Roseisolibacter agri: one gene and its partner. The protein of the gene in region 1 interacts with the protein of each later gene in a pairwise test. Links are inferred from orthologs where the notes say so. Each region holds a gene or a part of one and is shown in the gene's direction. Other genes may lie near its edges.

The links.
Region 2: the proteins of uvrB (region 1) and uvrA interact in binary tests that used the Escherichia coli proteins (3 or more experiments, as listed by UniProt). The link is inferred for Roseisolibacter agri from one-to-one orthologs.

What each region holds. Positions count from the first base shown.
Region 1 is NZ_BRXS01000006.1:412,337-416,851, reverse strand. Bases 1-2,994 are described here. They hold uvrB (excinuclease ABC subunit UvrB), read left to right. Parts: upstream 1-440; coding sequence 441-2,549; downstream 2,550-2,994. Other genes in these bases: tsaE (tRNA (adenosine(37)-N6)-threonylcarbamoyltransferase complex ATPase subunit type 1 TsaE), read left to right, coding at 2,551-2,994; rosag_RS20235 (hypothetical protein), read left to right, coding at 114-368; rosag_RS20240 (RelA/SpoT family protein), read left to right, coding at 1-121. In the rest of the region: more of tsaE, read left to right, coding at 2,995-3,027; tRNA (adenosine(37)-N6)-threonylcarbamoyltransferase complex dimerization subunit type 1 TsaB, read left to right, coding at 3,033-3,767; rimI (ribosomal protein S18-alanine N-acetyltransferase), read left to right, coding at 3,773-4,315; rosag_RS20210 (single-stranded DNA-binding protein), read left to right, coding at 4,406-4,515. UniProt on the Escherichia coli protein: The UvrABC repair system catalyzes the recognition and processing of DNA lesions. A damage recognition complex composed of 2 UvrA and 2 UvrB subunits scans DNA for abnormalities.
Region 2 is NZ_BRXS01000004.1:197,959-202,200, forward strand. The notes cover bases 761-4,242. They hold uvrA (excinuclease ABC subunit UvrA), read left to right. Parts: upstream 761-1,150; coding sequence 1,151-4,042; downstream 4,043-4,242. Other genes in these bases: cutA (divalent-cation tolerance protein CutA), read right to left, coding at 761-995; rosag_RS13020 (ScyD/ScyE family protein), read right to left, coding at 4,127-4,242. Outside these bases: rosag_RS13005 (PEP-CTERM sorting domain-containing protein), read right to left, coding at 1-521; more of cutA, read right to left, coding at 654-760. UniProt on the Escherichia coli protein: The UvrABC repair system catalyzes the recognition and processing of DNA lesions. UvrA is an ATPase and a DNA-binding protein. A damage recognition complex composed of 2 UvrA and 2 UvrB subunits scans DNA for abnormalities.

The sequences.
Region 1 (4,515 bases):
CTCGGTGGTGGTGGAGGTCGAGAACCTCACCCACCTGCAGAAGATCATCCGCGTCATCCGGCGGGTGAAGGGGATCGGCGAGGTGGCCCGCCGCGAGCGGCTGGACGTCTCCGATGAGTGACGTGCGCTCGGAGTCCCGTCCCGCCGCCGCGCCGCCCGCGCGGGCCCTCGTCGCGCTCGGCGTCGCCCTGCTGGCCGCCGTCGCCGGGGCGGTGTTCGTGCGCCGCGCGGCGCGGCACATGCCTCCCCTGCCACCGGCCGGGGCGCAGCCGGCGGCCGGCCAGCCGACCGCGCCGCCCGCCCGCCAGCCCGCCGCACCGTCGGCGGGAGGCGGCGGCGCCCGGCCCGAGTACCCGCGTCTCCAGTAGCGCCAGCGCCCGCGGGCGGGGCCCGCGCAGGTCCACCGAACGGAAACCGGCAGGGGAGGTTAGATTGCTCGCATGACCGACCGCGCCGAGTTCCACGTGCAGGCCCCGTTCGCCCCCGCGGGGGACCAGCCCCGCGCCATCAAGGAGCTGACCGCCGGCCTCGCCCGCGGCGACCGCTTCCAGACGCTCCTGGGCGTCACGGGCTCGGGCAAGACGATGACGATGGCCCACGTCATCGCGAACCACGGGCGCCCGACGCTCGTGCTGTCGCACAACAAGACGCTGGCGGCGCAGCTGTACGGGGAGCTCAAGAGCTTCTTCCCGACGAACGCGGTCGAGTACTTCATCTCGTACTACGACTACTACCAGCCCGAGGCGTACGTCCCGTCGAGCGACACGTACATCGAGAAGGACGCGTCGATCAACGAGGACATCGACCGGCTGCGGCTGCGCGCCACGTCGTCGCTGATGGAGCGCGAGGACGTCATCATCGTCTCCACGGTGAGCGCGATCTACGGCCTCGGCGATCCGGTCGAGTACAAGGCGCGCATGGTCGAGCTGCAGCGCGGCCAGAAGGTCGCGCGCGACGAGATCCTGCGGCAGCTGGTGGCCATCCAGTACAGCCGCAACGACGTCGCGTTCGAGCGCGGCACCTTCCGCGTGCGCGGCGACACCGTCGAGATCCTGCCGGCCTACGAGGAGCAGGGCGTGCGCGTGGAGCTGTGGGGCGACGAGATCGAGCGCATCTCCAAGATCAACGCGCTCACCGGCGAGACGATCGCGACGCTCGAGAAGTCGGCCATCTACCCCGCCAAGCACTTCATCACCAACCGCCCCAGCCTGGAGCGCGCGGTGAAGGCGATCCGCGCGGAGCTCGAGGAGCGCCTCGCGGTGATGCGCAACGAGGGGAAGCTGCTGGAGGCGCAGCGGCTGGAGCAGCGCACGAACTTCGACATCGAGATGATGCTCGAGATCGGGACGTGTGCGGGCATCGAGAACTACTCGCGCCACCTCTCGGGCCGCGAGGGCGGCGAGCGCCCGGCGTGCCTCTTCGACTACTTCCCCGAGGACTTCCTCGTGGTGGTGGACGAGAGCCACGTCACGCTGCCGCAGATCCGCGGCATGTACAACGGCGACCGCGCGCGCAAGCTGACGCTCGTCGACTACGGCTTCCGGCTGCCGAGCGCGCTCGACAACCGCCCGCTGATCTTCGACGAGTTCCTGGCGCTGACGCCGCGCATGGTCGCCGTGTCGGCGACGCCGGGTGAGCTGGAGCTCGAGCTGTCCGAGGGCGTCGTCGTCGAGCAGGTGATCCGCCCGACGGGGCTCATCGACCCCGAGATCGAGATCCGCCCGGTGAAGGGCCAGGTCGACGACCTGCTGAACGAGATCCGCATCCGCGAGCGGCGCGGCGAGCGCGTGCTGGTCACGACGCTCACCAAGCGCATGTCCGAGGACCTCACCGACTACCTGCAGCAGGTCGGCGTGCGCGTGAAGTACATGCACTCCGACATCGACGCGATTGAGCGCGTCGAGATCGTGCGCGGGCTGCGGCTGGGCGAGTTCGACGTGCTGGTGGGCATCAACCTGCTGCGCGAGGGGCTCGACATGCCCGAGGTGTCGCTGGTGGCCATCCTCGACGCGGACCAGGAGGGCTTCCTGCGCAGCGACCGCTCGCTGATCCAGACCGTGGGCCGCGCCGCCCGCAACGTGAACGGCCGCGCGATCTTCTACGCGGACCGCGTCACCGGCTCGATGCAGCGCTGCCTCGACGAGACGGCGCGGCGCCGCGAGACGCAGATGCGGCACAACGAGGAGCACGGCATCACGCCCTTCACCGTGGCGAAGAGCATCGAGCACGTGCGCTTCGTGACGCGCGTGGCCGACGCCCGCGAGGAGCGCGAGGAGGAGCAGGACGAGAAGGGCCGCGGCCGCGGCGGCAAGAAGAAGGCGGCCGCGAAGGTGGCGGAGCGCGCGCCGGGCTACGACACGAAGGATCCGGCCACCCTCATCGCGGAGCTGGAGGCGGAGATGAAGGAGGCCGCGAAGGCGCTCGACTTCGAGCAGGCGGCGCGCCTGCGCGACCAGCTGTTCGAGGTGAAGGCGCGCATGGGCGGCGCGTCGGCGGCGGCCGGCGGCAGCCGCGGCGGCGGGCTGGCCTCGCTGCGCGCGGAGCGCTGACGTGGACGCCGGGTTCACGTCGCCGAGCGGGCATCACGGCCCGCGCGTGCCGCCGCTGGCGGGGCGCAGCCGGCTCGCGCTGACGCGCGACGAGCTGGACGCGTGGGGCGTGCGCTTCGGGCGCGCGGCCCACGCGCCGATGGTCGTCACGCTCGCGGGCGACCTCGGGGCGGGGAAGACCACGCTCGTGCAGGCGATCTGCCGCGGCTACGGCGTGACGGGTGAGGTCACGAGCCCGACGTACGCGCTGGTGCACGAGTACGCGTCGCCGCGCGGGCCCGTCTACCACCTCGATCTCTATCGTCTGGAAGACGTGCGCGACCTCGAGAACATCGGGTGGGACGACGTGATGGGCGCGCACGCGCTGGTGCTGGTGGAGTGGCCGGAGCGCGCGGGCGACCGCCTGCCCGGACACGTCCCGCTCGACCTCGAGCACCTGCCGGGCGACGCGTCGCGGCGCCTGCTGCTCGCCGGGTGACGCGCATGTCCCGGTCGAATCGCCCGGACGACGCGATCCTCGCGCTCGACGCGAGCACCGCCGCCGCGAGCGTCGCGGTGCTGCGCGCCGGCGTGGTGGTGGCCGAGCGGACGGCGGCCATGCGTGGCGCCGACGAGGAGCGGCTGATGCCCGCGGTCGCGGCCGCGCTGGACGACGCGGGCGTGCCGGCCGGCGCGTTGGCCGCGATCGTGTGCGGCGGCGGCCCGGGGAGCTTCACCAGCCTGCGCATCGCGGGCGCCATCGCCAAGGGGCTGGCGACGGTGTGGGACTGCGCGCTGGTGGCCGCGCCGTCGCTCGCGCTCGCGGCCGCGTCGACCGCGCCCCACGACGGCCGCTGGCTCGTGACGCTCGACGCGATGCGCGGCGAGCGGTACGCGGCGCTCGTGACGCTGGAGGCGTCGGGGCACGCGCCGCGCGTCGTCGGCTACGACTTCCTCGGTGTGCACGGGGGCGACGCGGTCGACGGACTCGTCGCGACGCATCATGCGCGTGGGGTGCTCGACGCGAACGCGGCGACCGCCACGGCGCGCGGCGTCGCGGGCTTCGCGCTCGCGCTCGACGAGCGCCGCGTGGGCGACGCGGCGGCGCTCGCCCTCGCGCCGGTGGATCTCGCCCTCTGGGAGCCGGACTACGGCCGCAAGGCGGAGGCGCAGGTGAAGTGGGAGGCGCAGCACGGGCGCGCGCTGCCGGCGGACGCCGTGGGCGCGCTGCTGCCGTGAGCGCGATGCGCGACCTCGCCGCGCGCGACGCGTCGGCGCCGACGGTCCGCCTGCGGCGCGCGACCCTGGCCGACGTGGACGCGATCGCCGCGATCGAGCGGCTCGCGTTCAGCGATCCGTGGTCGCGCGACTCGTTCGCGACGCTGGCGCGGAACGGGGACGTCTTCTTCCTCGTCGCGGATGCGGGCAGCGCGCCCGGCGCGAGCGCGCCCGTGGGCTACCTGGTCGCATGGTACGTGCTGGACGAGGGCGAGGTGGCGAACATCGCGGTCGCGCCGTCGGCGCGCGGCACGGGCGTCGGCGCGCGCCTCCTGGACGCCGCGCTGGCCGAGGGACGCCGGCGCGGCGTCGGGCACATGTTCCTGGAGGTGCGCGAGTCGAACGCGGTCGCGCGGCGGCTCTACGCGTCGCGCGGCTTCATCGAGCTCGGGCGGCGGAAGCGATACTACCGCGAGCCCGTGGAGGACGCGCTGGTGCTGCGCTGCGAGCTGGCGGCGCCGCGCGGGCAGGACACGGCCGGGGGCGTCGAACGGACCCGGCGTGCGTAGATTGGATGCGGGCCTGGCGACGAGACGCCGGTACCGTGCGCTGTACGAGGTGCTGTACGAGGTCGGACCTTACTCAACCGGGAGGATATCGTGAGCAGAAGCTTGAACAAGGTGACGTTGATCGGAAACCTCGGCAGCGATCCTGAGGTGCGTGCCACGCCCGGCGGGAACCGCGTGGCCCAGTTCTCCCTTGCCACCAG
Region 2 (4,242 bases), on another replicon or contig:
CCACCGCCATAGCTCAGCACGACGTCGAAGATGTTGCTCGACCGGCTGCCGAGGTTGCCCATCTGCGTGCTCGCGATGTTGCCGATCTGGCCGTTGGTGCCGATCGCGAGATCGTTGTTGAAGTACGTCTGGAGGGTCAGGGCGACGCTCGGCGTGATCGCGCCCGAGCTGGAGTAGCCGATCGCACCGCCGCCAGCGCCCAGCGCGGCCGTCCCGCGCGGGTCGCTCTGCAGGACGAGCGCGATGCCGTCCGCCTGGGTCGGCGTGCCCTGGAGCGACACGCGGAAGCCCGCCGTGAAGGCGGTGCCGGCGTCGAGCGCGAGCGGCGTCGTGAAGAAGGCGGAGCCGGCCTGACTGCCCAGGTTCGGCGTCAGCTGGAGCGTGCTGCCGCCGTCCAGGACGGCGGCGCTTCCGTTGGTGGCGATGCCGGTGAACTGGGCGGCGGCATCGCGCGCGCTCAGGAGCGTGATCGCACCGAGGGCGAGGGCGGCGCTCCGGAGCACGGCGGACGATCTCGACATGGGACGGGTGGCGTGGGTAGACGGTCCCGGCCTGAGGGCGCCGGGGTCGGTCGCGGCGCCACGTTACACATCGTTCATCGAAGGTGCAACGTGGCGCACGCACCACACCCTGACTGCGGGCGAGCCGTCCACTCAGCTCGCGCCGGCGTTCTCGCCCGTCGCCTCCGCCGCGATCCAGCCGAGGTAGCGTGGCAGCCCCGCGTGCACCGGGAGCGCCAGCAGCTCGGGCGTGTCGTACGGGTGCAGGCGGTCGAACGCCTCCTTGAGCCCGTCGAGCCGCTCGCGCCGCGTCTTCAGCAGCACGACGACCTCACGCTCGTCGGCCATCTTCCCCTCCCACCGGTAGAACGACCGCGCCGGCGGGAGGATCGTCCCGCAGGCGATCAGCCGCAGGTCGAGCAGGGTCCGGACGAACGGGACCGCCTCCTCCTCGGAGGCGAGGGTCGTGAGGACCACGACGGTGGCGTCGGGCATGGCGGCGGCGGGGACGGGAAGCCTGCGGGCACGCGCTCGTCGGCAACCTCGCCGGTGGGCCGATCCATCGCTACGGGCACTTCTCGCGGCCGCCCGAAGATTCCCCGATCCCGCCGCTTGTCTGGAGCCCGCCGGGCGGTGAGCTTACGCAGGTTATGGCAGAAGAAGCCCTGATCGTGCGCGGCGCGCGCGCGCACAACCTCAAGAACGTCGACGTCACCATCCCGCGCGACAAGCTCACCGTCATCACGGGCTTGTCGGGCTCCGGGAAGTCGTCGCTCGCCTTCGACACCATCTACGCCGAGGGGCAGCGGCGCTACGTGGAGTCGCTCTCGGCCTACGCGCGCCAGTTCCTCGGGCTGATGGAGAAGCCCGACGTCGACGTCATCGAGGGGCTCTCGCCGGCGATCTCGATCGAGCAGAAGAACACGGGCAACAACCCGCGCTCGACGGTCGGCACGGTCACCGAGATCTACGACTACCTGCGCCTGCTGTACGCGCGCGCCGGTACGCCGCACTGCCCCAACTGCGGGCGCGCCGTGCAGCGCCAGAGCCCCGTCCAGATCGCCGAGACGGTGCTGACGTGGGAGGAGGGGACGCGGCTCGAGATCCGCGCGCCGCTCGTGCAGGGCCGCAAGGGCGAGTTCCGCGAGCTGTTCGAGGGCGCGCGCAAGCAGGGCTTCGTGCGCGCCGTCGTCGACGGGGAGCTGATCGAGCTCGCCGATCCGCCGAAGCTCAACAAGCGCCAGAACCACAGCATCTCGGTCGTCGTCGACCGCCTGGTGGTGCGCGCCGAGGATCGCGGCCGCCTGACCGACTCGCTCGAGACCGCGCTGCGGCTCGCCGACGGGCTCGTGGAGGTCGTCGAGTATTCGGCCGAGGGCGCGCAGCCCGACGTGCACCTGTTCTCGGAGCGCTACGGCTGCCCGGTGTGCGGCATCTCGCTGCCGGAGCTGGAGCCGCGGCAGTTCTCGTTCAACTCCCCGTTCGGCGCCTGCCCGTCGTGCGGCGGCCTGGGCACGCGCAAGGAAGTCAGCGCGCAGCTGGTCCTCGGCGATCCGAGCATCAGCATCCTCGAGGGCGTGGTGCTGCCGTGGGGTGAGCCGGACGGCTACCTGAAGAAGGTGATCCTGCCGGGGCTCGCGAAGGCGCTCGACTTCAACCTCAACACCGAGTGGGGGAAGCTGCCCGCGCGCGTGCAGCACGCGCTGCTGCACGGCGCGGGCGACGCGCCCGCACCCGCGCGCAAGACGGCGGCGAAGGGACGCACGGCCGCGAAGGCCGCGACGACGACCGAGGTGCAGTGGGAGGGCATCCTCCGCAACGTGCAGCGCCGCTACGAGGAGACCTCGAGCGACGCGATCCGCATGGAGCTGGAGGAGTACATGGTGGCGACGCCGTGCTCCTCGTGCGCGGGGCGCCGCCTGAAGCCCGAGTCGCTCGCGGTCACCGTGAACGGCTTCAACATCGGCGAGGTCGTCGAGCAGTCGATCTCGGCCGCGCGCGACTTCTTCGCGTCGGTGCCGGTGCGCGGCGACGGGCGGCCGGGGCTCGACCCCGAGATCGCGGGCCCGATCCTCAAGGAGGTGCGCGAGCGCCTCTCGTTCCTCGTCGACGTGGGGCTCGACTACCTGACGCTCAACCGCTCGGCCGAGTCGCTGTCGGGCGGCGAGGCGCAGCGCATCCGACTGGCGACGCAGATCGGGTCGCGGCTGGTGGGCGTGCTGTACATCCTCGACGAGCCGTCGATCGGGCTGCACCAGCGCGACAACGGGCGCCTGCTGGCGACGCTGAAGCAGCTGCGCGACCTCGGCAACACCGTCATCGTCGTCGAGCACGACGAGGAGACGATGCGCGAGGCGGACCACCTGATCGACCTCGGGCCCGGGGCGGGGAAGCACGGCGGCGAGGTGATCGCGGCCGGCACCGTGAAGGAGGTGCTGCGCAACCCGAAGTCGGTGACCGCGCAGTACCTGAACGGGAAGCGCGAGATCCCGGTGCGGCCGGAGCGCCGCCCGCGCGACGCGCAGCGCGTGATCCGCGTCGAGAACGCGCGCGAGCACAACCTGCGTGGCGTCGACTTCGAGATCCCGCTCGGCTGCTTCGTGTCGGTGACCGGCGTGTCCGGCTCCGGGAAGTCCACGCTCGTCGAGGACATCCTGCATCGCGCGCTGGCGCGGCACTTCTACCGCGCGCGCACGATCCCGGGCGTGCACGACCGGATCGTCGGGCTGGAGCACATCGACAAGGTCATCGACATCGACCAGAGCCCGATCGGCCGCACGCCGCGCTCCAACCCGGCGACGTACACCGGGCTGTTCACGCCCATCCGCGAGCTGTTCGCCGAGATGCCCGAGGCGAAGATCCGCGGCTACGGGCCGGGGCGCTTCTCGTTCAACGTGAAGGGCGGGCGCTGCGAGGCGTGCCAGGGCGACGGCCTGGTGAAGATCGAGATGCACTTCCTCCCCGACGTCTTCGTGCCGTGCGACGTCTGCAAGGGGAAGCGCTTCAACCGCGAGACGCTGGAGGTGCGCTTCCGCGGGCTCTCCATCGCCGACGTGCTCGACCTGACCGTCGAGGACGCGTGCGGGATCTTCGAGAACCAGCCGCGCATCGCGCAGAAGCTCGAGACGCTGCGCGACGTGGGGCTCGGCTACATCCACCTGGGGCAGAGCGCGACGACGCTCTCGGGCGGCGAGGCGCAGCGCGTGAAGCTGGCGACCGAGCTGTCGAAGCGCGACACGGGCCGCACGCTCTACATCCTCGACGAGCCCACTACGGGCCTGCACTTCGAGGACGTGCGCCTGCTGCTCGACGTCCTGCACCGCCTGGTCGACCGCGGAAACACGGTGCTCGTGATCGAGCACTCGCTGGACGTCATCAAGACGGCGGACTGGGTGATCGACCTCGGGCCCGAGGGCGGCACGCGCGGCGGACAGATCGTCGCCGCGGGCACGCCCGAGACGGTCGCCCAGATCGACGCCAGCCACACGGGCCACTACCTGCGGCCGCTGCTGCCGGCGCTGCGCAAGCGCAAGGCGGGCTGACGCCGCAGCGGCTGTCGCGCGTGACGCACGAGGGGCCCGCATCGCGCGATGCGGGCCCCTCGTGCATGCGGTGGCGTCGGAAGCTCAGGGCACGATGCGCAGCACCTGTCCGCGGCCGGCGACGTTCCCGTTGATCGCGACGTAGAACGCGCCGTCGTCGCCGATGGCGATCGCCGTCGCGGCGGGGAGGTTCTCCGCGA